3 regions of the Flavobacterium sp. PL002 genome follow, and region 3 is predicted to be linked to each of the others. Evidence: riboswitches for the same ligand, from Rfam matches in the RefSeq annotation. Region 3 holds a riboswitch; each other region holds the start of a gene.
The links. Region 3 has a riboswitch for S-adenosylmethionine ahead of ACVEGE_RS16575 (Na+/H+ antiporter NhaC family protein). Riboswitches for the same ligand answer to the same signal wherever they lie in the genome.
Positions count from the first base shown of each region.

Region 1 (10,594 bases), 1.8 Mb from region 3:
TTGGCGTTGTTTTTTTAGAATCGAAATCATATCAATGGCACTACATCCAGCAACTCCCATTAATACTAATTCCATTGGGCTTGGTCCTTGATCATCTCCACCAAATTCTGGACGGCTGTCTACATTTACTATGTGACCACGTTCGTTTTTTAATTCGAAATGGAAATTGTCGTTTACTCTATTTAATGTAATTTTCATAATGTATTTTTTTGAACATTGTTATTGCTTATTTTAAATGCGGATAAACTAGCCTTAAAAACGCTAACAACTTATATTTTTATATTCCTTAGATAAAACTTTATTATTTTTTCTTTTTAGGACTAGCTTTTTTCGGAGCTTCTACTTTAGCAGGTTTGTTGCAATCATTGGTTTCATACAACTCTATTAATTTGTTTATCAAAGTTGTTTTTTTGAAATTTTCAGCATTTACAGCAGCTAAAAATTTTGGACAATCTTTAAATAATAAATCACAATGCTTTCTAACTGTTTTATCTAAACCTACATTAATAGACATCATGTCAGACAAATAAAAAATAAAAAACACACCATCTTCTTTTTCTTTACCCATATAAAGAATTGTACCTCCGCTCATTCCTGTACTAGTCCCATTTGAAGGGTTATATCTAAATGTTGACACAGCAATATCAACTGCAAGCTTAATACCCTTCGAATAAACAACATAAAGCCAATATTTCTTGCCCGTTTGCTTAATTCCTTTTTCTCCTTTGTCAGTATTAATAAAAAGTCTTTCAGCTATAGATATATTGCCTTCGCTATCGCTAAACTCTATTTTTTTAAGACCTTCACTTAGTATTTTTTCGGTATCCCCCTTTTCAGTAAGTCTAAACTTAACTTTTGAATCATTTATTTCAACCATTTCTGCAAAACCTTCTTTTGTGGTACCATTTTCAAAAGTAAGTGTTGCTTTTATAAATTTTGCCTGCATGCTTATTGACATTAAACAAAAAAGGACAATAATTTTCTTCATTTTTTTTATTTTAGTTTAAATTCAAAAGTACTTAATTTTAGGATCTAATTATCCAATTTTATCCTTTATCCGATAATCTCAAAATATCTCCAAAAACACCTCTCGCAGTAACCGCTGATCCAGCTCCGGCTCCTTGTATTACGATTGGACGATCTCCATACGACTCCGTATATATTTCGAAGAAAGAATCAGAACCTTTAAGTCCACCCAAAGCAGTATCCGAAGGTACGGAAACTAATTTTACTTCCAAAATTCCTTTGTCATGTTGTAAATCTCCAGACAACTCCCCTATGTATCTCAATACGTGATTCGGTTTTTGATCTTTTTTTATTTTATCATAAATAGGATCAAACTCTTTCAATTTCGTCAAGAAATCAGCAGCGCTACCTTCACGTAAATGTTCCGGAATTAAATTTTGGATAGCAACCTCATCAAACTCGTTTTGTAAATCCAATTCTCTAGCTAAGATCAATAATTTTCTTCCCACGTCATTCCCACACAAATCTTCTCTTGGGTCGGGCTCTGTGAATCCACTGTCAATTGCTTCCTTTAATATTTCGCTGAACGGAACATCCTTAGCAGAAAAATGATTGAACAAATAACTCAAAGTTCCTGAGAATACCCCTTTGATTTTAGTGATATTCTCTCCCGAAAGGTGTAGCAACTTAATAGTATCGATAAGCGGTAAACCGGCACCAACATTGGTTTCGTACAGATAATTCTTTTGATTTTCGGCTAGTACATTTCGCAATTCTTTATAAAAACCATAACTCAAGGTATTGGCTACTTTATTAGACGAAATCAAATCAAAACTATGCTCTGCTAACGGAATATAATTTTCCACAAAAGTAGCACTCGCAGTATTGTCAACTGCGATCAAATTCTCTAAATGATGTTCATTTGCATAAGCGATCACATCATCAATAGTGTACGAAGCGCCATTAGTATCAATTTGGTTTTTCCAATCAGCGGCAACTCCGTTTTTATTTAAAAGCACTTTCTTAGAGTTGGCGATAGCAAAAACATTCAGCTTAATATCTTTTCTTTTTTCAATGGCTTTTGCCGATTCCAGAATTTGGTTAATCAATGTTCCTCCCACTAATCCATGTCCGAAAATAGCAATATTTATTTTCTTGGCTACACCAAAAATTTCTCCGTGAATAACATTCAGCGCTTTGTTGAGCTCAGACTTTTTCACCACCAAACTTACATTTTTACCCGTAACGGTATTATTAAATAAGATAGGAACGATTTTGTTTTTAATCAAAGCGGTATAAGGCTTATGAAACGTACTCAAATCTTGACCAATTATCGAAATCACCGATACATTATCGACCACCGTAATTTTATTGACATCTTTAGAATAGAAATCATTTTCGAATTCTTTTTCTAGTTCGATCATCGCTTTTGTGGCTTTATCAGCCGCTACTACAAGGCCAATTCCACGTTCTGACGAACCTTGCGAAATAATACTTACACTAATGTCATTGTCACCCATTACTTTAAAAATACGGGCATCAACTCCTGTTTTCCCTAACAATCCCCTTCCTTCAAGATTAACCAAAGACACATTCTCTAAAACAGACAAGGTTTTAATTCCGCTTTCATTAGAGTTTGAAGTAATTAATGTTCCTTTATTTTCATGATTGAACGTATTCAAAATACGCAGTGGAATATTTTTTTCTAACAACGGAATGATTGTTTTGGCGTGCAAAATATTCGCCCCAAAATTGGCCATTTCATTCGCCTCGTTATAAGATAAGGATTCGATTTTTTTAGCATCAAGAACCAACTCAGGATTGGCCGTGTATATTCCGTCTACATGTGTGAAGTTTTGCAATTCTTCGGCATTGATATAATTTGCGATCAAAGAAGCCGTATAATTACTTCCGTTTCTACCTAGAGTAGTTGTTTCCTGTTTCGCATTTGAACCAATAAAACCTGTAAGTACTAAAACCGAATCTTTATTTTCTTTAAAAACTTGGATAACATTCTTTTTCGAAATAGCATCTAATGGCTGTGCATCACCAAAATTTGAATCGGTGATAATTAATTCTCTTGTATCGGCCAGCTTTGCAGGAATGTTTTTTTGGTTTAACAAAAACACCACTAGTTTCGCAGCAAGCACTTCTCCTTGCGCTAGTACTTGGTCTTTAATTTTGTCGCTATAATCACCAATCAAGCTTACGCCTTCAAATAGTTTGTCCAGTTTATCAAATTCTGCCGAAAAATCGACTGCATCAAAACCATCCTTTTGGTAGGTTTTAAAACTTTCTAGCAGTGGCTTATAATTTCCGTTTTTGGCAGCAATTGTCAAGATATCGTCTAACTCATCAGTTGCTTTCCCTCGTGCCGACACCACAATTGCTATTTTTTCATCTTGCTTAATTTTATTCTCGATTATATTTACAACTGTATCGATACCTTCGCCATTAGCTAAAGATTTTCCACCAAATTTTACTATTTTCATCTGTTTTTTATTTTTGAAAACAACTTCTAATAAATTGTCTAATTGTTCGTATTCCATCAAGAAAGCATCATGACCATGTGCAGAGTCAATCTCACTGTAGAATACATTATTTTTAAATTTCTTGATTTCCATGTAGGTTTCTCTATTCTCCTTTGCTGTAAAAAACAAATCAGAATTAATTCCTACGATATAAATATTGGCTTCTACTCTTGAAATGATTGATTCTAAAGACTCGTGATTCCGAGTAATATCAATCGTTTTTAAAAGCTGATTCATCATTTTGTAAGCCGCAAGTTGAAATCTTTTTTCTAGTTTTTCTCCATGATAGTTCAGCCAACTCTCCACTTGAAAAGTCTCTAGCTGTACATTAATGTCACGATTAAATTTTTCCTTAAATGACTCTGGCGTGCGATAACACAACATGGCATGTATGCGCGCATCTTCAATTGGCTTTTTAGAATTATTCAAAATTTGCTCTTGTAAATAACAATTGGCAATCAACCAATCTGTCGCTTTCCAATCTGTGGCTATGGGAATAAAGTTTTGCGCTAGTTTAGGCTCTAAGGCCAAAATTTCCCAGGCAATTCCACCTCCTACCGAGCCTCCGATAAGGGCAAATAAAGAATCAATCTTTAAAACGCGAAGTCCTTCGATAAATATTCGAGCGATATCTCTAGCAATAAAATCTCTGTAGTTCTCAATGGTAGCTGAGTTGAAACCATTACCAGGCACATCAAAGGAGACGATGGTATATTTTCGAGTATCAATTGTTTTGTCTATGCCTACAATATCATTCCACCAACCCGACTCTCCAATCACTTGAGAATTTCCAGTCAAGGCATGATTAATTAAAATAATGGGAGCAGTATGCAATGGGGCGCCAAAAACCTGATAACTTAAGTTTAAGGTAGCATAAACAGCACCATTGTGTGTGGTGAAATTATGTATGGCTATATGTGTTGGTTTATTTTCCAATGTCAAATCTTTTATTGATTTTGATTTGTATTTGGAAATATTAAAAAGAAAAAACTAGGTAAATACTAGAGAAATTCTTGTTGTTATCTTTCCACTTTTGGGAGTGGTAGAATGCAGCACCTTCTTCGATTTCTCGAAGGGTTGCTAAGGCTTCATCGGGTCTAATCCCTCGTCCTTTCTTTATAACATTTCAATACGTGTGTGAACTTAAAGATACAAATTAACTATTATTTTTTTTAACAAGCAAATAATAATAGCGCCCTTTTAGGATATAAAACATAATGTAACAAAAAAACGCAAGACATCACTGAACATAACAATTCAGAAATTCCTCGCGTGTAAATCACTATAAAGACAGCTCGCTATCAATTAGATAAAAAGAGTATCGTTTTCCTTTGAATACATCAAAAACTGTAACGAATTTGGCGATTTATTTAAATCATTAGCATTTGTATCATTGATGCCAAATCTTGGATGAACTAAATCATCAACTGTAATTTTTATAATATTTTTTTTAGCCTTTAAATTCTTTAAAAAACTTACTGCTCTGGTAATTCTACTAATTGTCCCCATGTGTCTACTTATTTAATTGTTGTTATGTTTATCCTTGCTTGTTTATTACTCTTTATTCTATTTAAATACTATAAAAAAACCCTTTTGGGTGTATACCAAAAGGGTTTAAGTTATAATAACTTATACTTTTGGTGTATCAACAAATTTTCGCAAATAAGGTAATCAGTAGCGATTTATTATTTCTAAAAAAATGTTTTCCCATATTAATTATCTTTAAATTCTAAATTATTTTAATAAAAAAGCCCTCCAATAATATAGGAAGGCTGATGCTTAATTATAGATATAATGTAAGGCAATCACTTCCTTGCGGATGATTCCGAAATAGTTTTAAAATTTACAATAATGATTAAATTCATCTTTGGTATTTTCTTGAGACAAATTTCAGTATTTTTTTCCTGTTTTCCTAATGATATTCAACATTTTAACGCTTATTTAAGCAAAATATTGTAATGTTATAAACCGAGATTATAATAGTATAAAACTCACCTTACATTTAGTCCTAAAAACTGTTTTTAATCGATAATAATCGCTCTTTATAAATTCTTACAAAAAATCAAAAACTGCTTTTAAGTCGGATTTTAAATCATCAATATCTTCCAAACCTACAGAAAGCCGAATTAAATCCTTAGAAACCCCCGAAGCCAATTGTTGTTCATCAGATAATTGTTGGTGCGTTGTACTTGCTGGATGAATAATTAATGATTTTGTATCTCCAATATTAGCCAACAACGAAAACAACTTTGTATCATCGGCTACTTTTTTTGCCGCTTCAAAACCACCTTTTAAACCAAAGGTCACTAAACCGTTTTGTCCCTTTGGCAAATAACGTTTCGCTAATTCGTGGTATTTGCTTGATTGCAATCCTGGATAATTAACCCAAGCCACTTGATCTTGACTTTCTAACCATTGCGCTAAGGCTAATCCGTTTTCGCTGTGTCTTTTTACACGAACAGCTAATGTCTCTAAGCCTTGAATGATTTGAAACGCATTAAACGGACTCAAAGCAGCTCCATAATCACGTAGTCCTTCTATACGCACTCTTGCTATAAAAGCAGCGTTTCCTAAAGCTTCATGATAAACCAAACCATGATAACCAGCATTAGGTGTTGTAAACTCTGGAAAACGACCACTACTCCAGTCAAAAGTTCCCGCATCAACTATAACACCTCCTAAAGAGGTACCATTACCTGATATGTATTTTGTCAAAGAATGAATAACAATATTTGCTCCGTGCGCTATTGGATTCAGTAAATAGGGAGAAGCAACCGTGTTATCTACAATTAAAGGCACTTTTAATGCTTTTGCTTCAGCAGAAATAGCCTCAATATCTAATACATCTAACTTTGGGTTACCTAAACTTTCGATAAAAAACACTTTTGTATTCTCATTCGCTGCCTTAGTAAAATTAGCCGGGTCAAAAGGGTCTACAAAAGTGGTTGTAATTCCTAGTCGTGGTAAAGTTGTTTGCAATAAGTTGAAGGTTCCACCATACAAACTGCTCGAAGCCACAATGTGGTCTCCCGTTTTTAACAACACTAATAAAGCTGTTGTGATGGCCGCAGTACCTGAAGCAGTCACTACAGCTCCTATTCCGCCCTCTAATGCAGCCAAACGTTGCTCCAGAATGTCATTAGTAGGATTATTAAGTCTCGTATAGATATACCCAGCTTCAGAAAGTCCGAATAGGTTTGCTGCATGTTCTGAATTATCAAAAACATACGATGAAGTTTGGTAAATAGGCACTGCTCTCGTTCCTGCGTGCTTTGTTACATCATGACCTGCATGCAATGCGTTTGTTTCAAATTTATTAGTACTCATAATTAGTTTATTTATTAGTGTTAATACGATTATTAATTTCAAAAAAAAACCTCCCAATATCATGGGAGGCTTTGCAAAAAATCTTAGTTATATTTAGATTCAAACAATAGAGCATTCCCAGGAAATATCCTGAAACTTAGTGCACATCATTTGTTTAATTACAGCCATTGTTATTATTTTATATTCCAAATTTGCAAACTAATTACCAAACCACCAAACTATCTCAGCATAATTAACAAATTTACTAGTATTTGTTGTTTTTTAATAATATTGAAATTAAAACAAATTCAAAGAGGCCTTGAAATAATTTATCCCACAATAACTAAAGCAACATTAATTTGAAGCAGAAGATTCCGTATTCAAGAACACCCCTCCTGCTCTTCGCTAAATCTCCTGTATTTGCTAGCGCAATACAAGAGGATACCGCTGCGATCAGGGCTAGCAAACAAGATCTCATTTTACAAAACACAACCCTGATTGTACTATTATTATAAACGCGCTCAATTACAAATTAAAACAGCAACGTTCACATTTAACCTGATCAAATGACCGTCTTGAAAATACAATAAGAGCTCAATTTATCATCATAAATACAGTCTAATAACGTTATTTTTCACTTTAATCAATTGTCATGCTTTTATCTTAAAAAAAAAGTTAAGTTTAATTTGCAATTCAAAATCGTTTCATACCTTTGCACTCTAATACAAGAGGAAAAATTTGAACTGATTGCAACCTCTTCATAATGAAATGAATTCATTATGGATGCTGAAAAATTTTCAGTAGAAAAAATGCTAAAGCAGAAACTCTACTTTAGTATTTCCCGCAATTATTTTTCCTCCGTTAATTTTAAATTTATATTTATTATGGCATATTTATTTACGTCAGAATCTGTGAGTGAAGGACATCCAGACAAAATTGCAGATCAAATTTCCGACGCATTAATCGATAACTTTTTAGCATTTGATGCTAATTCAAAAGTAGCATGTGAAACTTTAGTAACTACAGGTCAAGTAATTTTGGCTGGAGAAGTAAAGTCAAATACCTACTTAGACGTACAACAAATTGCTCGTGATGTAATCTCAAAAATAGGTTACACTAAAAGCGAATATATGTTTGAAGCAAATTCTTGTGGTATCCTTTCGGCTATACATGAGCAATCTGCGGATATCAATCAAGGTGTTGATCGCTCAAGCCCAGAAGAACAAGGTGCCGGTGATCAAGGAATGATGTTTGGTTATGCTACAAATGAAACAGAAAACTACATGCCACTAGCATTAGACCTGTCTCATAAATTACTAAAAGAACTAGCCATATTAAGACGCGAAAATAACGAAATTACTTATTTACGTCCTGATGCTAAGTCCCAAGTTACTCTAGAATATAGTGACGATAACAAACCAACGCGTATTGAGGCGATTGTTATCTCTACACAACACGATGATTTTGCTGAAGAAGCGATTATGCTTGCTAAAATCAAAAAAGACATCATTGAAATATTAATCCCAAGAATCATTGCTAAAAATCCAGCTAGCGCTCATTTATTTAATGATACTATTCAATACCACATTAACCCAACGGGTAAATTTGTTATTGGTGGGCCTCATGGTGATACTGGTTTAACTGGTAGAAAAATCATTGTTGATACATATGGAGGTAAAGGTGCACACGGTGGTGGTGCATTTTCGGGTAAAGATCCAAGTAAAGTAGATAGAAGTGCTGCTTATGCTACCCGTCATATCGCTAAAAATCTAGTTGCTGCAGGTGTAGCTGACGAAATTTTAGTACAAGTTTCTTATGCTATTGGTGTTGCAAAACCAATGGGGATTTTTATAGAAACATACGGTACATCAAAGGTGAATTTAACTGATGGTGAAATTGCTAAAAAAGTAGAAGCAATCTTTGATATGCGTCCTTACTTTATTGAGCAACGTTTAAAGTTAAGAAACCCAATCTATAGCGAAACAGCTGCTTACGGACACATGGGACGTACGCCAGAAACGGTAACAAAAACTTTCTCAGCACCAGGAGGATTAACAAAGACAGTTAACGTTGAGTTATTTACTTGGGAGAAATTAGATTTTGTTGATCAAGTCAAAACAGCTTTTGGATTGTAATTTAAAAACATACTTAAATTTAAAACGGCTATCTATTCAGATGGCCATTTTTTTTGCCATATTAATCAGAGTGAACTCGTATAACATTACGAATTCGCAAGTTTCCTATTACATAAAACACAAAAAAAGCTGCTTCTAGAAAGAAACAACCTTTTTAAAATTACCTAAATTGTTTAATTACAATTTGTATGTGATACCAGCTCTAACACCACTAGCTGAAGTACCTCCTCCTAATTGTAAGTTTACACCAAAGTTATCTGTGAAAAAATAACGACCCCCTACATGTAATCCTAAACCAATATTATCCGGAGTATTATCATAAATAACAATACTATTATTATTAACATCGTTTTTTGAAAACCAATTATAATAATTCAAACTAGCTCCTGCATAAACATCCCACTTACTTGGAACATTAAGTAATTCATTAAAATGGTAATTCCCATTAGCCTGTATTCCTAATGCATTTTGGCTATAATCGTAACCATATCTAGTTTCTCCCCAAGATTGATAAGATAATTCCGCTCCAATAGTAATATTAGGAAGAAGACCATAATCAAGACCCACATATCCTAATCCTCCCCATCCAGAAGATCCTAATCCACCATTCAATTGTATCCCACCTTTTTCTAAAGGTGCCTGTGCATTGACAAAGCCAAAAGCAAATAATGCTAATAAAAGAGCAATTTTTTTCATTTTTTAAGTTTTAAATTAAGCGTCACATCATGTGAAAATCGATAAGTAAAAGTAGTATTTTTCAACTAAAAACTTATAATAACCATATTAGATGAAATAACGAAGATTGTGACTTATTATTATGCGGTTTATTGTAATTTTACTTTTATGAAAAAACTGCTTTTTTTATTCCTTGTTTTACATTTCACTTTTGCGAAAGCGCAGAGTGAAAAAATTAATATTACTAAAATAAATACCTTTCCATTTCAAGCGGAACAGTTTATTGGTTTTGACTCTTATCAATTTTATTATTTTATCGAAAACAATGTTTTGCACCGAATTAAAGACCACAAATCCTTAGAATACAAAAATATTTCACTGGGTAAAATTACCCAAGTAATTATAGAAAACCCACTTAAAATCATTCTGTTTTACGGAGACTTTAACACAATCATAATACTAGACAACCAACTTAACGAAATCCAGAAAATTAATTTGACAGAGAATAATATCCCCATTATTGCAAGTAGTACCGGGATTGCAGTACAAAATCAATTGTGGATTTACGATAGTTTAAACCAGCAAATTGGACTTTACAATTACCTGAAAAATAGTTTCCGTTACATCTCAACTTCTTTCCCGGATCAGTCAAAATATGAGCAATCAGACTTTAATAATTTTTACTGGATAGACAAAAAAAACAATTGGTATAGTTGCGATATTTTTGGTAAAATAAACTTGATTGCTAAAATCCCTGATTTTGAAATGGTTAAAATATTAAATGAAAAAGAATACATTTACTTTAAAAACGGAAACTTTTTTTATGTAGATGTAAATAAAAAAGAAATACAACAATTTGAAATTTTGGAAAAAACGTTTAAAAATTTCTATTACAAAGACCAAATTTTAGCTATTTTTACATCAGAAGGAATTATCAATTATAAAATCACAACACCGTAATGCACATAGCAGTAGCAGGAA
Region 1 is NZ_CM135110.1:1,086,020-1,096,613, forward strand. It holds gene ACVEGE_RS04810 (OsmC family protein) at 1-198, opposite strand, end outside; gene ACVEGE_RS04815 (hypothetical protein) at 302-988, opposite strand; gene thrA (bifunctional aspartate kinase/homoserine dehydrogenase I) at 1,047-4,433, opposite strand; SAM riboswitch class I at 4,514-4,622, opposite strand; gene ACVEGE_RS04825 (hypothetical protein) at 4,803-5,006, opposite strand; gene ACVEGE_RS04830 (O-acetylhomoserine aminocarboxypropyltransferase/cysteine synthase family protein) at 5,550-6,824, opposite strand; gene metK (methionine adenosyltransferase) at 7,688-8,938, shown strand; gene ACVEGE_RS04840 (outer membrane beta-barrel protein) at 9,116-9,634, opposite strand; gene ACVEGE_RS04845 (hypothetical protein) at 9,782-10,573, shown strand; gene ACVEGE_RS04850 (deoxynucleoside kinase) at 10,573-10,594, shown strand, end outside.
Region 1: it holds a riboswitch for S-adenosylmethionine, as region 3 does, so the genes downstream of both, thrA (bifunctional aspartate kinase/homoserine dehydrogenase I) here and ACVEGE_RS16575 (Na+/H+ antiporter NhaC family protein) in region 3, are expected to answer to the same signal.

Region 2 (10,594 bases), 1.8 Mb from region 3:
CTAAATGCTTCTCTGGATAACCTGCCACACCTATACAAAAATCAGCTTTATTGTCTACATGCATTACATCATGCAAATATTGCCCTTCATTTAGCAATTTTATTTGCTGCACTAAGTCAACAGCATAATTGTTCCCACCTGGTTTTGGTACAAAAGATTGTTCATCTTTCATCGCATCACCACGCAAAGCCATAACATTATTGATTCCTAAATAATGACAATCTACTAATAAATACTCTGTTTCCTCCTTTGTAAAACCACCACACAATACATGGGGAACGGTGTCTACATTGTATTTGTGCTTAATCGAAGCACAAATACCCAAAGTACCAGGTCGCATTCTTGTTAGTTTTTTATCTAATAATCCGTTGCCTTTATCCACATAAATAAATTCCTCACGAGAAGTAGTTACATCAATAAATGGTGGTTTAAACTCCATTAACGGATCAATATTATCGTACAGTTCCTGAATCCCTTTTCCTTTTTGAGGCGGTATAATTTCAAATGAGAATAATGTTTTCCCTTTTGATTCATCTATATGTTGTGTTACTTTCATAGCCCCCTAACCCCCGAAGGGGGAATTACAATCGAGCTTAAAAAAAAAGACTCGACTTGGTTAATAATTATATATTTTTTCATTCTCTTATGTGTATTAATTAATCATGACTTCCTACCCCGCTTTTTATTTACAAAGATTTGAGTTCCCCCTTCGGGGGCTAGGGGGATTAGTCTGCTATATTCGGGTTCAACCATTTAGTAGCCATATCTGTAGAGATACTTCTTCGCTTAGCATAATCGATTACTTGGTCTTCTTTTATTTTCCCAAGTCCGAAATACTTGCTTTCAGGATTCCCAAAATAATATCCCGAAACAGATGATGCTGGCCACATTGCCATACTCTCTGTCAAGGTAACTCCTATTTCTTTTTCTACATTCAGCAATTTCCAGATTGTAGGTTTCTCTAAATGGTCTGGACAAGCAGGATATCCTGGTGCAGGTCGAATTCCTTTATAGGTTTCTGCAATCATATCTTCGGTGCTCAATGCTTCATCAGCCGAGTAACCCCAAACTTCTTTACGTACTTTTTCGTGTAAATATTCGGCGAAGGCTTCTGCAAAACGATCGGCCAATGCTTTTACCATAATCGAATTATAATCATCTAAATCTTTTTCGAATTCAGCTGCCCATTCATCAACTCCAAAACCGGTAGTCACACAAAAAGCACCCATATAATCTATTTTACCCGAATCTTTTGGCGCGATGAAATCTGCCAAAGCAATGTTTGGAGCTCCTTTTGTTTTTTGTGATTGTTGGCGTAATGTTAGAAAGAGCCCCCTAACCCCCGAAGGGGGAACTTCCAAGTTTGTATTTAATTCTTTTCTGATACTTTCAATAGTGTTATTAATATCACTTAAAACTTGTCTATTGGTATATCTTACAACCTTAAAACCTTTTGATTCCAACCAATCAGTTCGATATTCGTCATGTTCTTTCTGTTCGGCAGTATCATGAATACCACCATCAACTTCAATAACCAGCCTTCGTTCTAAACACACAAAATCCACTATATACTCCCCAATTACATGCTGCCTTCTGAATTTTAAGTTCTCAATTCCTTTATTCGATAACACATTCCAAAGCATTTTTTCAGCTTCCGTTGGTTTATTTCTCATTTCCTTGGCTCGCTCTTTTAAGACGTCGTATAAAGCGGGACTTGCTGTTTCCCAAGTTTGCTTTTCCTCAATCTGAATAGCTCCCCCTTCGGGGGCGGGGGGGGCTTGGTATAATTCAATATCATCATCATTGATTTGATTCGCAGGAAAGATTCCGTAGATTCCTTTGGCTGTCAATTTCTTTTCTTTCAAAATTACAGCCAACATTTCTTGTGCATCCGCAAAAACCGAAGTTGCTTGCTCCCCCACTACTTCATCCGTTAAAATCGCTGGATATTTTCCAAACAATTCCCATGTTCGAAAAAAAGGCGTCCAGTCAATATAAGGAACCAATACGTCCAATTCTACTTCGATAACTTGTTCGCCAATAATATTTGGTTTCACAGGCGTAAAATTATCCCAATCTAATTGTAATTTATTTTTTCGAGCTTGCTCAATTGTTAAGAAATTCTTGTCACGAGAACGGTTTAAAAACGTTTCTCTAAACGCATCGTATTCTGCTCTTATATCACTTGCATATATTTTTTTATCCTTGTTCAATAAGCTTCCAGCTACAGTTACCGCTCTCGAAGCATCGTTAACATGAATGACTGTTTCTCTATATTGAGGTGCAATTTTCACGGCGGTATGTGCACGCGAAGTCGTCGCTCCACCTATCATCACTGGAATTTTCATTCCGCGTTTGTCTAATTCTTTGGCTAGATATACCATCTCGTCAAGCGAAGGTGTAATCAAACCACTCAGTCCAATAATATCCACTTCGTGTTCGATCGCTGCAGCAATAATTTTTTCAGGAGGCACCATAACGCCAAGATCCACAATCTCATAATTATTACAAGCCAACACCACCGAAACAATATTTTTACCAATATCATGGACATCTCCTTTTACGGTTGCCATTAATATTTTTCCCGCCCCCCTTGCCCCCGGAGGGGGAGCCGTTAGAGCTGAATGTATTTTACTTAAAACCTTTTCCATATCAAACAGAACTTCCTCATTTGAAAAACGTATCACTTGATACCCTTCAGAATTCAACCAAGCTGTCCTTTGAGCATCACTTACTTGATTTTCTGGCAACTGATGGATTAATCCATCAACTTCAACAATTACATTTTCTTTCAAACATATAAAATCAGCTATATAATCCCCAATAATATGCTGTCTTCGAAATTTATAATTTTCCAATTGTTTACCACTCAATTCCTGCCATAACCTTTTTTCAGCATCAGTTGGTTGATTACGCATTTTTTTAGCATGCTCTTTTAACAAGCCATAATTAGCTCTATTGGCAGTTTCCCAATGCTTTGCGTCCTTAACTCCCCCTTTGGGGGCTGGGGGGCGTTTACTCGCTTCGATGTACGGCAATAAATACGCCACCGCTTTTTTCATTACACGCGCCGATTTTACCACTTGCGGCAAAAACATTTTACCCGAACCAAATAAATCTCCCACCACGTTCATTCCCGTCATCAAGTTGATTTCGATTACTTCAATAGGTTTTGTGGCAGCCTGTCGCGCTTCTTCAACGTCTAGTTCTATAAAAGCATCTACTCCTTTTACCAGCGAGTGCGTGATTCTTTCTTGAACCGTTCCTGAGCGCCATTCTTGAATTGCCTTTTCATTGCTCTTTACATCGCCTTTTACATTCTCAGCAAAGTCTAATAAGCGCTCCGTAGCGTCATCGCGTCTATTCAGGATCACGTCTTCAACATGCTCTAATAAATCTTTTGGAATATCATCATAAATCGTCAACATCTCTGGGTTTACAATCCCCATTGTCATTCCGTTTTTGATCGCGTGATACAAGAAAACCGAGTGCATCGCTTCCCTAACCGTATCATTACCTCTAAATGAAAACGACACATTACTCACCCCACCGCTTATGTGTGCGTGCGGTAAATTTTCGCGAACCCATTTGGTTCCTCTAAAGAAATCCAAAGCGTTTAATCGGTGCTCTTCCATTCCTGTGGCAACCGGAAATATATTCAAATCAAAAATTATATCCTGAGGTGGAAACCCTACTTTATCAACCAAAATATCATACGAACGTTGACATATTTCTACTCTACGATCGTAATTATCAGCCTGACCTGTTTCGTCAAAAGCCATGATAATCGCCGCAGCACCGTAACGCTTAATCAATTTAGCATGATGAATAAATTGTTCTTCTCCTTCTTTTAACGAAATCGAATTCACCACACTTTTTCCTTGTACGACTTTTAATCCGGCCTCAATAATATCCCATTTCGAGCTATCGATCATGATAGGCACACGCGAAATATCCGGTTCGGCAGCAATTAAATTCAAGAATTTGGTCATGGCATATTCGCCATCCAGCATTCCCTCATCCATATTAATATCGATGATTTGCGCGCCACCTTCCACTTGCTCCTTTGCAATACTTAGTGCTTCTTCGTATTTTTCTTCCTTAATTAACCGAAGGAATTTTCTAGAACCCGTCACATTGGTACGTTCCCCAATATTCACAAATACGCTATCTGGCGTAATGATTAAAGGCTCTAATCCCGCTAATACAAGGTTTCTTCTAGTTTCTTGTTCTGCCATTTTTTCTTAAATTCCTGAGTTCCTATCCCAATAGCTATCGGGAGCTAGTCTCTAAGTTTATATTTTGTGCTTTTTTTAGAAAGCTATTTTTTCATTATTATTTGGGCGTGACCCAAAAGGGTCGGGCTATTCGTTCCCGCTCTTTTTCTTGAATTACCTCGGATTTCAACCCGTGGTAATTCAAGAAAAAGGAGCTCCACTACTATCCCTCACGCAATTTTGTGCATTCTATTTCGTTCCCAGGAACGAAGTAATCACGCATCGTATTCACAAAAAAAATCTTTACGGACACCTTAGTTGCGCTCTCGTTAGCTGAACCCAGTATTTTACCAGTATTTATACCATTCGTTTTTATCTCCTTCAGCATAAATATCTTCCATCATTTTATTATCTATCTTATACTTTATACAAATAACTTTTTCATACTTTTTAGTCAATTCATCTAATTTGTTAGCAAAATTTTCAGTGTCAAAATTTTCAGTATAAGGATAAATTTTATCTAACTTTTCTCTTGCTCTAGTCTCAGTTTCTGCTAATTCTGAATATATCTTCTTCCTTAAATCAAAACTTAAACCTGAAATAGCAACTTTTTCTAATTCATTATTTAAATGTTCTTCAAAATTGTCGGCAATTTGAAAATTTGCAACATAGGATGTTTTATCATTACTTAAAGCGATTTCTTTAGTTACTTCACCATTTGATGGTGCAAAAGTTGCCATAGCAACATCATAAGAACCATCTATATATTTTTTATCACTATACAGCCAAACTGTAATATCATCTATATCTTTATCATTTCGAACAATATCCTCAATTAATTTAGTCAGTAAGGGAGGTAATTGCTCTCTTCTTACTGCTTTAGAAACCAAATATTTGTACGTAAATCTTTTATTTAAAGGAGCATTAGCATCCATAGATGTTTTAATACTTATGTCGGATTTTTTTAATAACGAATATTCAGGCAAATCAACTTTAATAATTTCTTGTTCTTCATTTCCGACTACTACTTGTGGAGGAGCTACTACTTCTGTTTTTTCTTTACCACAGGAAAGCAAACATAAAATCATCAAATAACTTGATACTAGAAACCTTTTTTTTATTCCCATGAGTTTTAAATTCTAAATTAAAATCAAATTTTGTTTATCATTTGGTCTTGTAACTTTTTCTATTTTCACAATAAATCCATGAGATAAGTCAGTATAATACACCAAAGAGATCGGAAACGAATATTCTCCCTTAAAAAAATCATAAATACTGTCAATCCATTCGTCATCTATTTTAGCAACAGGAATTAAGACTTCAATAATATAGTGAAACCCTGAATTAACTAATATCTGTCTGAATGATTTATGGTGCTTTTTCTTTAAATAATCAGCTACTTGTAACAGTGATTCTGATCCAAATAATAAATAATGATAATTCTCAAACAAATCATCTTTTACTAAGCCAAAATTTATTTCATTCTTAGTATAAAACTTATTATCATATAGCCTCTCATTAGAAAACCATTCTTTTATATCCTTCTCAATCTCTTTCGATTTTGATTCAGATTCATTTACTATGAACCGATGTATAGCTTTACTCTCCAACAATTCTTTAGAAGCTATTTTAAGTCCTTTTTTTTGAATACAAATTAATTCTTCATTACTTAAGTTAGTTGCGTGAAATGCTACTATGTATTTAAACTTTAATTTAAATGCAGTTCTAAAAGCTACTATACTCTCAAAACTATACACAAACCTCTCACTATCTATACTTACAATATCGAATTTTTCTTCTTTCATAACTTTACATAACCGCTACCGAAACTCTTGGTTTATAATCCTTAGCGATATCTGCAATTAGCCTGATGTGTTCTGGGGTTGTACCGCAACATCCACCTATGATGTTTACTAAATTATCGTCAAGGTATGTTTTTATCTGGGCTTGCATTTCTGCGGGGGTTTCGTCGTATTCTCCAAAAGCGTTTGGCAATCCTGCATTAGGATGCGCTGATACATTGAAGGCGGTGTTTTGGGACAAAGTCTGTAAATATGGTTTCAGTAAATCGGCACCAAGAGCACAATTGAATCCTACACTCAGTAATGGAATATGCGATACCGAAACTAAAAAGGCTTCGACCGTTTGTCCAGAAAGTGTTCTTCCTGAGGCATCGGTAATTGTTCCTGAAACCATGATTGGAATATCGATATTGCGATCGTCTTTTACTTCTTCGATGGCAAAAAGTGCTGCTTTGGCATTTAGTGTATCAAAAATAGTTTCTACTAATAAAATATCGCTTCCGCCATCAATTAACGCTTCTACTTGTTGCTTGTAAGCAATTCGCAAATCATCAAAAGTTACCGCTCTATATCCTGGATCGTTTACATCTGGTGACATGCTCGCGGTACGGTTTGTTGGCCCTATGGATCCGGCGACAAAACGCGGTTTGTCTGGATTTTTAGCGGTAAATTCATCGGCTACTTCGCGGGCTAGTTTAGCCGATTCGTAGTTAAGCTCATATACAAAATCTTCCAAATGATAATCGGCCATACCGATGGTGGTTCCTGAGAAGGTATTGGTTTCAACGATATCAGCTCCGGCTTCAAAATACGCAGCGTGTACCGCTTTTATAGCTTGTGGCTGTGTGAGTGATAGTAAATCGTTGTTCCCTTTGAGAGAATGTGGAAAATCTTTGAAACGGGCTCCTCTAAAATCTTCTTCGGAAAAATTATAGCGTTGCAACATAGTTCCCATGGCTCCATCGAGGATGAGTATGTTTTTTTTAATGGCTTCGTGAATGTTAGACATAACTTTTTATTTCTTGAAAATCACAATCGGAATCGGGATTTTTACTTTTGATTATTAATTACAAAAGTTCACTATTGTTTCTCTTTAGCCCTGATGGTAGCGGCATCCTTTTTAATTTTTCTTTAAAAATAAAAAGATATAGCGTACAGCAGGAAGGGTGATGGTAAAAAAGCACCAATCATTCGCTCTAAAAAAATAATATAAAAGTTGTCAAGAAAAGGTTTGAGAAATACGTGAGACGTATTCTTGTGTTATCTATCTTAGATACTGAAGTAAGTTCAGCATAAAGTAGAATGTAGCACCTTCTTTATAAGATAAAGGGTTGCTAAGGTTTCATCGGGTCTTTCCCTCCGCCTTTCGTGATAACGATCAATAAATATAGGAACACTGCAAAGAAAAGACATAGCGCTATTACTTGCAAGTATTAGCGCTATATTTTTTAACTTGTATTTATGTTTTTTGTTAAACTATTGCTTTAACAACAGCTTTTGGTGCTTCTTTACGAGTTCCGTCAAATCCGTCCACTCCTGAAACTGTAGTATATTTCAATACATAACGTTTTCCGGGATTGATAATTTGGTAGGCCGCTTGACACATTAATGTTGCTTCATGGAAACCACAAAGAATTAACTTCAATTTTCCTGGGTAGGTATTTACATCACCAATGGCAAAAATACCTGGAATATTCGTTTGGTAATCTAAAGCATTATTTACTTTGATAGCATTTTTTTCTATTTCTAATCCCCAGTTTCCTATAGGACCTAATTTTGGCGTAAGACCAAAAAGCGGAATAAAGAAATCGGTATCAATAGTACGATTGGCTCCATTTTCCTCGATTACAATCGACTCGATGTGTTCTGTTCCGTTTAACCCTACTACCTCAGCTGGTGTAATCATGCGAATTTTTCCAGCATCTTTTAATTCTTGTACTTTTTCGACAGAATCTAAAGCTCCACGGAATTCATTACGACGGTGAATCAAAGTCACTTCTGAAGCGACATCTGTCAAGAAAATACTCCAGTCTAATGCTGAATCTCCTCCACCGGCAATAACCACTCTTTTATCTCTGAACTCTTCTGGATCTTTGATAAAATATTTGATTCCTTTATTTTCGTAGAAATTGATTCCGTCGATTAATGGTTTTCTAGGTTCAAAACTTCCTAAACCTCCGGCAATAGCAATTACCTTAGCGTGGAACTGAGTTCCTTCGTTTGAAGTAACAATAAAACTTCCATCTTCTTGTTTATCGATAGTTTCAGCGCGTTCTCCAAGTGTAAAACCTGGTTCGAATTGCTTGATTTGTTCCATCAAGTTATCTACTAAATCTCCTGCTAAGACATCAGGAAAACCTGGGATATCATAAATAGGTTTTTTAGGGTATAACTCTGATAACTGCCCTCCTGCTTGTGGTAAAGCATCTAAAATATGGCATTTTAATTTTAATAATCCTGCTTCAAAAACTGCAAAAAGACCAGTTGGTCCGGCTCCTATTATTAGGATATCTGTTTCAATCATGTTCGTATTAATTTTTCCTCCCCCCATCCCCCTCCAACCCCGATAGCTATCGGGAGGGGTGACTGGGTGGAGTTTCTTTTGTTATACTAGTTCTTACTTATTATTATTTTGCAAAGGAACGATTGAATATCTCTCATTCAAATGATAAATATCATCCGAACACTTTACTCTTAATTCTTAAATCTTTCCTCTAACCTCAATTCTCTTTATTCTTGGCTCTTGCCTATTGACTCTTGCCTCTAACTTCAATTCTCTTTATTCTTCAAACTTTCGGTGATCTCGTTCATCTTCTGAACTTTCTCTTCAAAATCTCCTTTTAGCGTTTTGCGAAATTCATTCAAGTTTTCGACCATTGTATTAATGTCCTCTGGAATTACTTCTTCAAAAAACTCTCTTAATCTTTTGGCTGTTGTTGGTGATTTTCCATTGGTCGAAATGGCAATTTTTACATTTCCTTTAGTTACAATTCCGCCTAAATAATAATCACATAAAGGTGGCGTATCGGCAATATTGCAAATCAAATACCGCTCTCGAGATAAATCATATATCTTTTTATTTACTTCAAGATTATCCGTACAAGCAATAACCATATGCCTTTTCTTGAGCATCTTTTTCTTGAATTTCTTCATGGTTAATTTTACCGAATTATGCTTGTTGACCAGCTCAACTAACTCTGGTAAAAAACGCGGAGCAACTACCTCAACATTAGCATTAGGACTGGATTTTAGTAAAAAAGATAGTTTCTCTAAACCTACATTTCCGCCTCCAACAATCAATACATTAAGATTGTTGAGTTTTAGAAATACGGGATATAATTCATTCCTTTCCATATAATACTTGTTTGTTGCTAATGGATTTTAATTCTTTATAAAACCCAGTGCTTTTCTTGCTATCTCCTACCACTTCTCCAATTACAATAATCGCGGGAGAACTTAGATTCTTGTCAGCAACTACTTGCTGAATCGAATTTATTGTTCCTATTCCAATTTTCTCTTCTGGAGTGGTTCCGTTTTGAATAATCGCAACTGGTATTTCCCCTTTAGATTCTTTTTGGAAAATTGCCACAATTTCATGCAATTTACTCATTCCCATCAAAACAACAACAGTTGCTGATGATTGAGCCGCCAAAGCCACATCTGTTGATAATTTTCGCGCCGAAGTTGTCCCTGTTATTACCCAAAAACTCTCCGAAACGCCTCTTTTTGTCAAGGAAATTCCTTGCGAAGCAGGTACGGCAATCGAGGAAGAAATTCCAGGAACAACAAATGTAGGAATTCCAAAGCTTTCTACATAGTCAATTTCTTCACTTCCTCGTCCAAAAATAAAAGGATCACCACCTTTAAGACGAACGACATGACCATAAGTCAAGGCATTATCTACAATTAGTTGGTTGATTTGATCTTGCGTGTACGCGTGGCATCCTTTTCTTTTCCCAACAAATATTTTCAACGCTTTCTTTGGAGCGTAACTTAATAACTCGTCATTTGCCAAAGCATCATATAAAACCACATCGGCTTCAGCAAGTGCTTTTGCTCCTTTTATAGTAAGCAAATCTGGATCTCCTGGACCAGCTCCTACTAAAGTTACAATAGGTTTTACAATTTTATGCATTTGCTAAATCTTTTGTTCTGTAGGTTTCTATATTTTGAAAAAAAGCAATTGCTTCTTGTATGTATTTTTTGGCGAAAGCCTCAGAAGGTTCGTTTTGATTAATTTGGTATACTAAATCTTTGAAGTTTGTATCTAAAGTGATTTTGTTACTTTCTACAAAAACAGTGTCAAACAAATTAATGATTCCTGCATGGTGGTTTGTTTTTTGGTTTTCAGCCAATAACAATGCTTTAGCACCGTTAACAAAACCAGCATAAGCCAAGTAAATAGCATCAGCCCAATTTTTATCTTCGAAAGCCTCTTGAGCAAACGTCAATTTATCTTTTGCTTCCAAAATTAAAGTGGCAACCAAGTCAATTACAACTCCCGCACATTCTCCTACTCCAACTGCTTTTACATAATTATCTGCATTTCCCCAATCGATAAAATCTTCGTCAGTA
Region 2 is NZ_CM135110.1:1,067,181-1,077,774, forward strand. It holds gene metF (methylenetetrahydrofolate reductase [NAD(P)H]) at 1-556, opposite strand, end outside; gene ACVEGE_RS04740 (vitamin B12 dependent-methionine synthase activation domain-containing protein) at 726-4,238, opposite strand; gene ACVEGE_RS04745 (hypothetical protein) at 4,565-5,344, opposite strand; gene ACVEGE_RS04750 (hypothetical protein) at 5,357-6,022, opposite strand; gene ACVEGE_RS04755 (homocysteine S-methyltransferase family protein) at 6,027-7,028, opposite strand; SAM riboswitch class I at 7,277-7,397, opposite strand; gene ACVEGE_RS04760 (NAD(P)/FAD-dependent oxidoreductase) at 7,491-8,543, opposite strand; gene ACVEGE_RS04765 (precorrin-2 dehydrogenase/sirohydrochlorin ferrochelatase family protein) at 8,789-9,373, opposite strand; gene cobA (uroporphyrinogen-III C-methyltransferase) at 9,360-10,154, opposite strand; gene ACVEGE_RS04775 (HEPN domain-containing protein) at 10,147-10,594, opposite strand, start outside.
Region 2: it holds a riboswitch for S-adenosylmethionine, as region 3 does, so the genes downstream of both, ACVEGE_RS04755 (homocysteine S-methyltransferase family protein) here and ACVEGE_RS16575 (Na+/H+ antiporter NhaC family protein) in region 3, are expected to answer to the same signal.

Region 3 (10,594 bases):
ACCTGTGTAGTATCACCTACAATAACTGAATATACTTTATTTGTTCCGTCAAAACTATATTCATAATCATTACCCGTAGTTTGGTTTCCATCCGTAATAATAATGGTGGGATACACTAGGTTTCTATTGCTACTTTGTAAATTTTTAGCCACTAGAGCAAGATTTGTTTGCTTGCCTTTAAAATCAAATTTTTCCGAAGCTTGAAAATCAGCATCAAATTGATAACTCTGTACATCAAACTTAGCCTGTAAATCTTTGTTAGAAACTAATTCACGGTATATTTCTGTTGCTCTTTTATCAGCTTCCATCGCTACAATAGAACTAGAATTATCAACAACAATAGGCAAAACTGGTTTTATAGTTTGTATTGTGTTTGTTTTTATTGTAGGGTTTATCAAAAGTATTAAAATACCAAACACGGCTAAAAAACGTAAAAAAGCCAAAAACAAATGCAATTTTGATTTGTTTTTGGCCTTGTAATAATATTGAAAAAATGACAAACCTCCAGCAACTAATAATGAAAGAATAACTAATAGTACGGTGTTTAAAGTCATATAATTTTTATTTGATTTAAAAATAGAAAAATTAGAGAATCTTAAAATCTTTTAATCATTAAATTTTTAAATATTAAGTAAGCATTCCACCATCTACGTTCAAAACTTGACCAGTGATATACGCACTCATATCTGACGCTAGAAATAAACAAGCATTAGCAACATCCTCAGTAGTTCCACCACGTTTCAACGGAATTCCGTCTCTCCATCCTTGAACCACATCGTCATTTAATTTTGCTGTCATTTCTGTTTCAATAAACCCTGGAGCAATCGCATTACAACGTATGTTACGTGATCCTAATTCTAAAGCAACTGACTTAGTAAACCCAATAACTCCAGCCTTAGAAGCAGCATAATTTGTTTGTCCCGCATTTCCTTTCACTCCCACAACACTACTCATGTTAATGATTGATCCAGCGCGTTTTTTCAAAAATGTTTTTTGAATTGCTTTAGTCATGTTAAAAACCGACTTCAAGTTGACTTCAATTACTTTGTCAAAATCGGCCTCAGACATGCGCATCAATAAGTTGTCTTTAGTAATTCCAGCGTTGTTTATCAAGATATCAATCGTACCAAATTCAGCAATTACAGCATCAACCATCGTTTGCGCTTCATTAAAATCAGCAGCGTTAGACTGGTATCCTTTTGCTTTAATACCTAAAGCATTCAATTCGTTTTCTAATGCTAAAGCCGACTCAACAGAAGAGCTGTAAGTAAAAGCAACATTTGCTCCATGTTTTGCAAAAACTTCTGCTATTCCTTTTCCTATTCCGCGACTTGCGCCTGTTATGATGGCAACTTTTCCTTCTAGTAATTTCATATTCAAAAATTAGTTTATTTTTTATTTAGAGCTATTCCTGCTATCCATTGCAATCTTTTATATTTTTAAGAAAAAATATAAAAGGATTTCCATTTCTATCAGGGCTAAAAACGACTTGTCAAATATATAATATTTCCTTTCTTAAAAAAAATTTCAATTTCAATAACATTGTAAAAAAAGCATACTCACAATTAAATATTCTCTATTCTATATGCTCTTAAAATTAAATATAATATTAAAAGACTAATAATAAAGAACTAAAGCCCAAATTTATCATTATAAAATAAAACTAATTGTCCCTATCGTAAAATTAAAATCTTTACATAAAACCCATTTCTTTATGGAAAAAAAATAATCTTAGCCTCAATAACTCTCTTTAATATATTAATTTGCTCATTAGAAACTAAATCTAAAACCAAAACTACAGTAACAAATACAATTCTGGTACTTTACAGCAAGATTTACGGCGTTACAAGTATCAAAGTGTTTACCACAACCATGTAGGACCAATATTCTTGACTTCAGTAACATTAGTACATTAAGAACAACAAAATCAGCTTATTAAAAAACCATGTAATACCACTCAAGAGTACAATTTAGTCGATACTGATTTTTGTCACATCGAGCGAGAAGCAATAGTGGTTCTCGACTCTGCTCGAATTAATAATTGGCCTGTTTTAGAAATAGTATTGGTATAACAGTTCTAAAATAGTAACGGCAAATTCACCAATTACAAGTGTGAATCTGCCGTTACTGTTTTACGCTTCTTTACAAGAGTTTTAAAAAATATTCTATATTTTAAAGAACTTATTTACTAATTTATCCCAATACGAACTATAGATAGCCACTAAAGTAAAAGCTAATAAAAATAAATGATACCAAGCATTCCCTATTAAATCAAAGAAGTCTAATTTACCATTAGCAAAACTTAAAATCAATAAAACTTGCGCTCCATAAGGTAAAATTCCTTGAACGATACAAGAGAAAATATCTAAAATAGCAGCCGTTTTCTTAGAACTTAAATTGTACTCATCATTGATTTCTTTTGCAATAGGACCGGTAATTACAATTGAAACAGTATTATTGGCTATAGCCAAATTAGCAAAACCTACTAAAGCCCCAATTCCCGCTTGTGCCGATTTTTTATTCTTGATGCGTTTTTTTATTTGGACTAATAAATATGTAATTCCGCCAGCCTTATCAACCATTGCCGCTAAGCCACCTGTAAGCATTGATAACAAGAAAATATCAGTCATTCCGGTAAAGCCTTCGTAAATTTTTTGAGTAAATTCCATTAAAGTAAACGAACCACCAACATAGCCAATAATTCCCGCTAACAGAGTTCCAATTACTAAAGTCGAGAAAACATTAATACCTATTAATGCTAGGATGATTACTAATACATAAGGCACAATTGCAATCCATGAAAAATCATTTTTTGCAATAGCCACAGTTACAATATCCGAATTTAAACCTAAGTAGAAGAAAACCAAAACAGTAATAAATGCAGCTGGAAAAGCGATAAATAAATTCACTTTAAATTTGTCTTTCAATTCACATCCCAATGATTGTGTGGCTGCAATGGTAGTGTCAGAAATCATAGAAAGGTTGTCTCCTAGCATTGATCCGCCTAATAAAGCACCTGATATTAAAGGCAATGAAGCGCCACTTTTATCAGCTAAAGAAATAGCTATTGGTCCAATAGCAACAATTGCACCTACTGAGGTTCCTGTGGCAGTAGATAAAAAAGCTGCAATCAAGAATATCCCCAACGGAAAATAAGCCACATCAATTGTATTGATCCCGAGATTTACAACGGCATCAACACCACCCATCGCTTTACTAACAACTGCAAATGCACCTGCTAACAAATAAATCAAACACATGGTCATGATTTTACTTTCTCCGCAGCCAGCAATTAAAGTAGCCACTTTATCATCTGTACTTGTTTTATAAAGTAAGAATGCAGCAATGATACCTACCATCACAGCAACTGGTGACGGAAAGGCATAAAAATCATCAAGAATAATTCCAGCACCTAGAAAAGTAAAAATAAAAACAAATAACGGAATCAAAGCATAAGGGTTCCCGGTGTTTTTTGAAAATGTAGACATAGATATATTTTAAAAAATTAAAATTATCAAGATAAACAAAGCTAAAATATGGGAATGTAAAACAACATTTTTTCCAAAGGATTTGGCTTATCGTTTTAGCACCTTGCTCGTTGTTGCAGGTTGCTATCTCATTTAGAGATTCGTGATAACGGATGCAAAAGTAGTTATAATTTCTACAATTATACAAGGACTTGCATAAAATATTGCATAAAAAAAGCCCTACCGTAGTAAAGCTTTTTTATAATATATTATATTTTTGAAGAAATAAGCTTAAAAAGCTACATTCCATCTTGGTAATCTTCCGTTTTCATCTAAGAAATTTTGTAAAACTTGTCCTTCTACTGCAGTAGGAATTCCTTTAGTATCCTCATTAAAAGTTTCATACCATACCACTTCTAAAGTACTAATATCTTCTTTAGCCATTTGTGCTGGCCAAGAATATTTTCTTCCTGTTTTTGCGAATTGGTGTCCTTCAACAATTTTTTCTTTTAGACCACCATTCTTAATCTTTAGAGTTCCGTTGTTTTGTACTGTTCCTGTAGAACCTACCATAATCAACTCTTTCTCTTCTGCTACTGCAAAAACTAAAAAAACACCACTTCCTTGAGAAGCATTGCATTTTTCTTCTAAACTATCTTCTGCTGTAAATGAAAATTGACCGTTACTTTTAAATTTCTCTAATTCTTTATACATATTCTTTTATTTTATTTCTCAATTGGGTAATTCGGGATTTCATTTTAAAATGAAAAACTATAGATTAAATGTAGAGCTATTTTAACTATATTCTTTTTGAACTTAAATAGCATTAATTTTTAATCAGCTGCAAAGGTATTTCTTTAATTTTGTATAATAATAAAAAAGCCCCACAAATGTGAGGCTTATTCTATTTTTATTTAAAATAGTAAGACTATCCTAAAACTTCTTTAACTTTTTTACCAATTTCAGCTGGAGAATCCACTACGTGTATTCCACATTCTCTCATGATTTGTTTTTTAGCTTCTGCTGTATCATCAGTTCCACCTACAATAGCACCTGCATGACCCATTGTACGACCTGCTGGAGCAGTAACTCCTGCAATAAATCCTACTACTGGTTTACGGTTACCATCAGCTTTGATCCAGTGAGCAGCATCTGCTTCTAGTTGACCACCAATTTCACCTATCATAACGATACATTCTGTTTCTGGGTCATTCATTAACAACTCAACAGCTTCTTTTGTAGTTGTACCAATGATTGGGTCTCCACCAATACCAATTGCAGTAGTGATTCCTAATCCTTGTTTTACTACTTGATCAGCAGCCTCATAAGTTAATGTACCTGATTTAGAAACAATTCCTACAGTTCCTTTTTTGAAAACAAAACCTGGCATAATACCAACTTTAGCTTCACCTGGAGTAATAACTCCTGGACAGTTAGGTCCTATTAATCTAGCATTTCTTTCTTTTACGTAAGCATTAGCTTTGATCATGTCTGCAACTGGAATACCTTCAGTAATTGCAATAATTACTTTTATTCCTGCATCTGCAGCTTCCATAATTGCATCAGCAGCAAAAGCTGGCGGTACAAAAATGATAGTCGTGTCAGCACCAACTTGGTCTACAGCGTCTTTTACAGTGTTAAAAACAGGACGGTCTAAATGTGTAGTCCCTCCTTTTCCTGGAGTTACACCACCAACAACGTTAGTTCCGTACTCAATCATTTGAGAAGCATGGAAAGTTCCTTCACTTCCTGTAAATCCTTGGACAATTATTTTGGAATCTTTATTAACTAAAACACTCATGATATATATTTTATGTGATTTTTATAAATTGTGTTGCAAAAGTAAGGTTTTGAAAATTATTTTGGGCGCTTTTATTATCAAAATATCTTAAGTTAATTGACTCATTTGATATCCGCGGTATAATTTTCCATCTTTAACTTGCCAAATTGCCATGAAACTGGCTAAAAGCATCTCTTCTCTTGGGTTCTCAATTGTTTTTACAAAATGAGAATAACGAACAGATACCGTGTCACCTTCCGTAACAATATGACTTATTCTAACCTTAGAACGTACGTATGCTTTACTAAGTTCTGTAGCTATATCTAATATTCCTTGATGATCTAACTGTAGGAATCCTTTACTACTATTCCAGTCTAAAATGATTTCAGGATGTAGAAAATCTTTCATCACTTCATTATTAATTAGTGCGTCAGATTTGTAAAAACTCTGAATAAATTCTTTTACAGACATATTATTTTAATTTGGTTAAAATCTCTGGTATTTTCTTAATATTAGCTAACTGTTTTAGCTTTTCTCTCGATTCTTCAATAGGAGTACCAAAATAACTTTTTCCTCCCTCTACTGACTTCGTAACACCAGTTTGTCCTAAGATAACTGCTTTACTACCTATTGTTATCCCGCTAGTAGTTCCTACTTGTCCCCAAATAGTCACTTCATCTTCAATTACAACACAGCCAGCAATACCCGTTTGTGAGGCTATCAAACACTTTTTACCAATAACCGTATCGTGACCTACATGCACCTGATTATCTAGTTTTGTTCCTTCACCAATAGTTGTATCACCTGTAACTCCTTTGTCAATCGTACAAAGTGCTCCAATACCTACATTGTTTTCTATAACTACACGTCCTCCAGAAAGTAATTGATCAAAACCATCTTCTCTCTTTTTATAATAAAAAGCATCGGCTCCTAAAATAGAACCTGAATGGATGATAACATTATCACCTATAACCGTATGGTCATAAAGAGCAACATTAGCATGTATCAAACAGTTTTTACCTATTACAACATGATTGCCTACAAAAACATTGGGCTGAATAACCGTCCCATCACCTATTACAGCAGTTGGGGCTATGGAAACATTTGCAAACTGAAAAGGTTTAAAATGCCTTGTTAAGGTATTAAAATCTCTAAAAGGATCGTCAGATATAAGCAATGCTTTTCCTTCCGGACAGGCTACTTTTTTATTTATCAAAATAATAGTAGCTGCAGAATTTAATGCTTTATCATAATATTTAGGATGATCAACAAAAACAATATCGCCACTTTCAACTACATGTATTTCATTCATACCTGTAACCGAAAATTGAGAATCACCTACATATTCGCAATTGATAATAGTAGCAATTTGTTCTAAAGAATAAACTTTTGGAAATTTCATATAACTAAAATAATTACTCTTTTACGCGCTCCATGTAATTACCTGAAGTGGTATCAATTTTAATTTTATCACCTTCATTTATGAACAAAGGTACATTTACAGATGCTCCCGTTTCAACAGTTGCTGATTTAGTTGCGTTAGTTGCTGTGTTTCCTTTAACACCTGGTTCTGCATAAGTAACTTCTAATATTACAGATGCTGGCATATCTACAGAAAGAGGTAAATCAGTTTCCGTATTAATACTCACCATTACATTTTCACCTTCTTTTAATAAACCTGGCGAATCTAAAATATTTTTATTTAACGAAATTTGCTCAAAAGTCTCTGTATTCATAAAATGAAAATCATCTCCTTCTGGATACAAAAATTGAAATTTATGGTTTTCAACACGAACTTCTTCAATTTTATGACCGGCAGAAAATGTATTATCTAACACTTTTCCATTTGTTAAACTTCTCAATTTTGTTCTCACAAAAGCAGGACCTTTACCTGGTTTTACGTGTAAAAATTCGATTATTTTATAAATGTCATTATTGTATTTGATACATAATCCGTTTTTAATATCTGATGTAGATGCCATTTTATTTTTATTTATTTAAATTTTATTTTTACTACTTATTTCTTTATACTACAGTTGTTTATATATAGCTAATTCCAATTATTTATTGGTTTTTTCTGTATCAAACTAACCGCGTTTCACTTTACTAAATTCAATATATATATTAACAACAATTATAATCTACAGTATTTTAGACTTTAGATGTATAAAAATTTAATTATATTGTACTCCCTGTATAACCTTTCATTACTCCACGTGATGAATTTCTAATGAAATCAATAATTTCATCTCTTTCCGGAGTTGCTTCCATCTCTGCTTCAATAATTCCTAAAGCTTGAGTAACATTATAATTTTTTTGATACAAAATTCTATAAATCTCTTGGATTTCTTTAATTTTTTCAGATGTAAAACCTCTTCTACGCAACCCAACTGAGTTGATCCCTACGTAAGACAAAGGCTCTTTTGCTGCTTTTGTAAACGGAGGAACATCTTTTCTTACTAATGAACCACCTGAAACCATAGCGTGATCACCAACACTAATAAATTGATGAATTGCCGCTAAACCACCAATAACTGCATGATTTCCTATCGTGACATGACCTCCTAAAAGAACACCATTTACAATAATTGCATTATTACCTACGTGACAATCGTGCGCAATGTGAGCTGCTGCCATAATCAAGCAATTATTACCAATCACTGTTTGTCCTGACGCTATTGTGCCTCTATTAATAGTAACACATTCTCTAATAGTACAATTATCTCCTATTATTGCTAAAGACTCTTCTCCACCAAATTTTAAATCTTGTGGAACTCCTGAAATTACAGCACCTGGAAAAATATTACAATTTTTACCAATTCTTGCACCTTCCATGATGGTAACATTTGAACCTATCCAAGTTCCATCACCAATAACTACATTATTATGAATGGTTGTAAAAGGCTCAATAACTACATTTTTGGCGATTTTGGCACCAGGATGAACATATGCTAATGGTTGATTCATCTGCTTTTTTTTATGTTTGTATTAATTATAAAAAGACTATTAAATATTCAACAGTCTTTAATACAATCTTATATATCTTATTTTTTGGCTATTTGCGCCATTAATTCTGCTTGAGCAACTAATTTTCCATTAGCATAAGCATTAGCTTGCATATGACAAATTCCTCTTCTTATAGGAGTAATCAAATCACATTTAAAGATTAACGTATCTCCTGGCAATACTTTATGTTTGAATTTAACATTATCTATTTTCATGAAATAAGTCAGGTAATTCTCAGGATCTGGTACGGTACTTAGTACTAAGATTCCTCCTGTCTGTGCCATTGCTTCAACAATTAAAACTCCTGGCATTACTGGAGCTTCAGGAAAATGACCTACAAAGAAATTCTCATTCATCGTAACATTTTTCATCCCTACAACATGAGTTTCAGACATTTCAATGATTCTATCAATCAATAAAAATGGCGGTCTATGAGGTAATACTGCCATGATTTTATGGATATCCATCAAAGGCTCTAAGTTCAAGTCGTAAACAGGAACATAATTGCGTTGCTCTATTTTAATAATTTTAGCCATTTTTTTAGCAAACTGAGTGTTTACAAAATGTCCTGGCTTGTTTGCAATAACTTTTCCTTGAATTTTAGTTCCAATTAGAGCTAAATCACCTAATACATCAAGCAGTTTATGTCTTGCTGCCTCATTAGGGTAGTGCAATGTTAAGTTATCTAATATTCCGTTTGGTTTTACGTTAATATCGTCTTTACCAAAAGCAATTTTTAAATTTTGCATTGTAGTTGCTGATATTTCTTTATCAACATACACAATTGCATTATTCAAATCTCCTCCTTTAATTAACCCATTATCTAATAATGCTTCTAATTCATGTAGAAAACTAAAAGTTCTTGATTCAGAAATTTCAGTTTTGAAATCAGCAATACTTTTTAGATTGGCATTTTGAGTTCCTAAAATTTTAGTACCAAAATCAACCATTGTAGTAACAGAATAGGTATCGCTAGGCATAATTAAGATTTCACTTCCTGAAGCTTCATCTGTAAAAGAAATAACTTCTTTCACTACATATACATTACGTTTTCCGTTTTGTTCTTCGATTCCTGCTTTTTCAAGTGCTTCAACAAAATATTTTGAAGAACCGTCCATAATAGGAAGCTCAGATGCATTTAATTCTATGATAACATTATCAAGATCACAACCTACTAAAGCAGCCAGAACGTGTTCAGGAGTTTGAATTTTAACACCCAATTTCTCTAAATTAGTTCCTCTTTGTGTATTTACTACATAATTAGCGTCTGCTTCAACAACTGGCTTTCCTTCTAAATCTAATCTAATAAAAGTAAACCCATTATTGATAGGAGCTGGTTTAAAAGTCATTTTAACTTCTTTACCTGTATGTAATCCAACACCAGTTAGTGAGATTTCTGTTTTGATGGTCTTCTGTTTAACCATTGTTTCTATTTTTTTGATTTAATATTTCTTTTTTTAATTCTTCTATTTCAGCAACTAATTTAGGTAAATTCCTAAAATGTACGTATGATTTACTAAAATCATTGTAACCAAATGACGGACTACCTTGCAATGTTTCATTACTCTTTATATTTCTTCCTACACCCGCTTGTGCTTGTATGCGCACATTATCACCTATTGTTAAATGCCCTGCAATACCTACCTGCCCACCTATCATACAATTTTTACCTATTTTAGTAGAACCTGCAATTCCAGTTTGTGCTGCTATAACAGTATTCTCTCCTATCTCTACATTATGAGCAACTTGAATTTGATTATCAAGCTTCACTCCTTTTCTAATAATAGTAGATCCCATTGTTGCTCTATCAATCGTTGTACACGAACCAATATCAACATTGTCCTCTATGATAACATTCCCAATTTGTGGGATTTTTTTATAGCTCCCGTCTAAATTAGGTGCAAAACCGAAACCATCTGCACCTATTATAGAACCCGAATGTATTGTACATCCATTTCCTATTTTAGATTCTGAATATATTTTAGCACCAGCAAAAATAGTAACATTATCCCCAACGGCAACATTATCTCCTATAAAACAATTAGGATAAATTTTTACGTTGTTACCAATTACTACATTATCTCCTATATAACTAAAACTTCCTAGGTACAAACTATCACCATATTTTGCACTTTCTGCAATTACTGATGGTTGTTCTATTCCGCTTTTATTTCCTTTTGCTTGGTCATAAAATTCTAATAATTTAGAGAATGACAGGTAAGCATCCTCTACTTTTATTAATGTTGTACTTACTTCTGCTTCTGCTATAAACGTCTTATTTACAATAGTTATTGACGCCTTTGTAGTATAGATATAGTTATTGTATTTTGGGTTAGATAGG
Region 3 is NZ_CM135110.1:3,778,495-3,789,088, reverse strand. It holds gene ACVEGE_RS16585 (hypothetical protein) at 1-554, opposite strand, end outside; gene fabG (3-oxoacyl-[acyl-carrier-protein] reductase) at 628-1,374, opposite strand; gene ACVEGE_RS16575 (Na+/H+ antiporter NhaC family protein) at 2,166-3,488, opposite strand; SAM-I-IV-variant riboswitch at 3,546-3,642, opposite strand; gene ACVEGE_RS16570 (hypothetical protein) at 3,759-4,181, opposite strand; gene sucD (succinate--CoA ligase subunit alpha) at 4,396-5,268, opposite strand; gene ACVEGE_RS16560 (nuclear transport factor 2 family protein) at 5,356-5,718, opposite strand; gene ACVEGE_RS16555 (UDP-3-O-(3-hydroxymyristoyl)glucosamine N-acyltransferase) at 5,720-6,649, opposite strand; gene efp (elongation factor P) at 6,663-7,229, opposite strand; gene lpxA (acyl-ACP--UDP-N-acetylglucosamine O-acyltransferase) at 7,426-8,214, opposite strand; gene ACVEGE_RS16540 (bifunctional UDP-3-O-[3-hydroxymyristoyl] N-acetylglucosamine deacetylase/3-hydroxyacyl-ACP dehydratase) at 8,292-9,677, opposite strand; gene lpxD (UDP-3-O-(3-hydroxymyristoyl)glucosamine N-acyltransferase) at 9,670-10,594, opposite strand, start outside.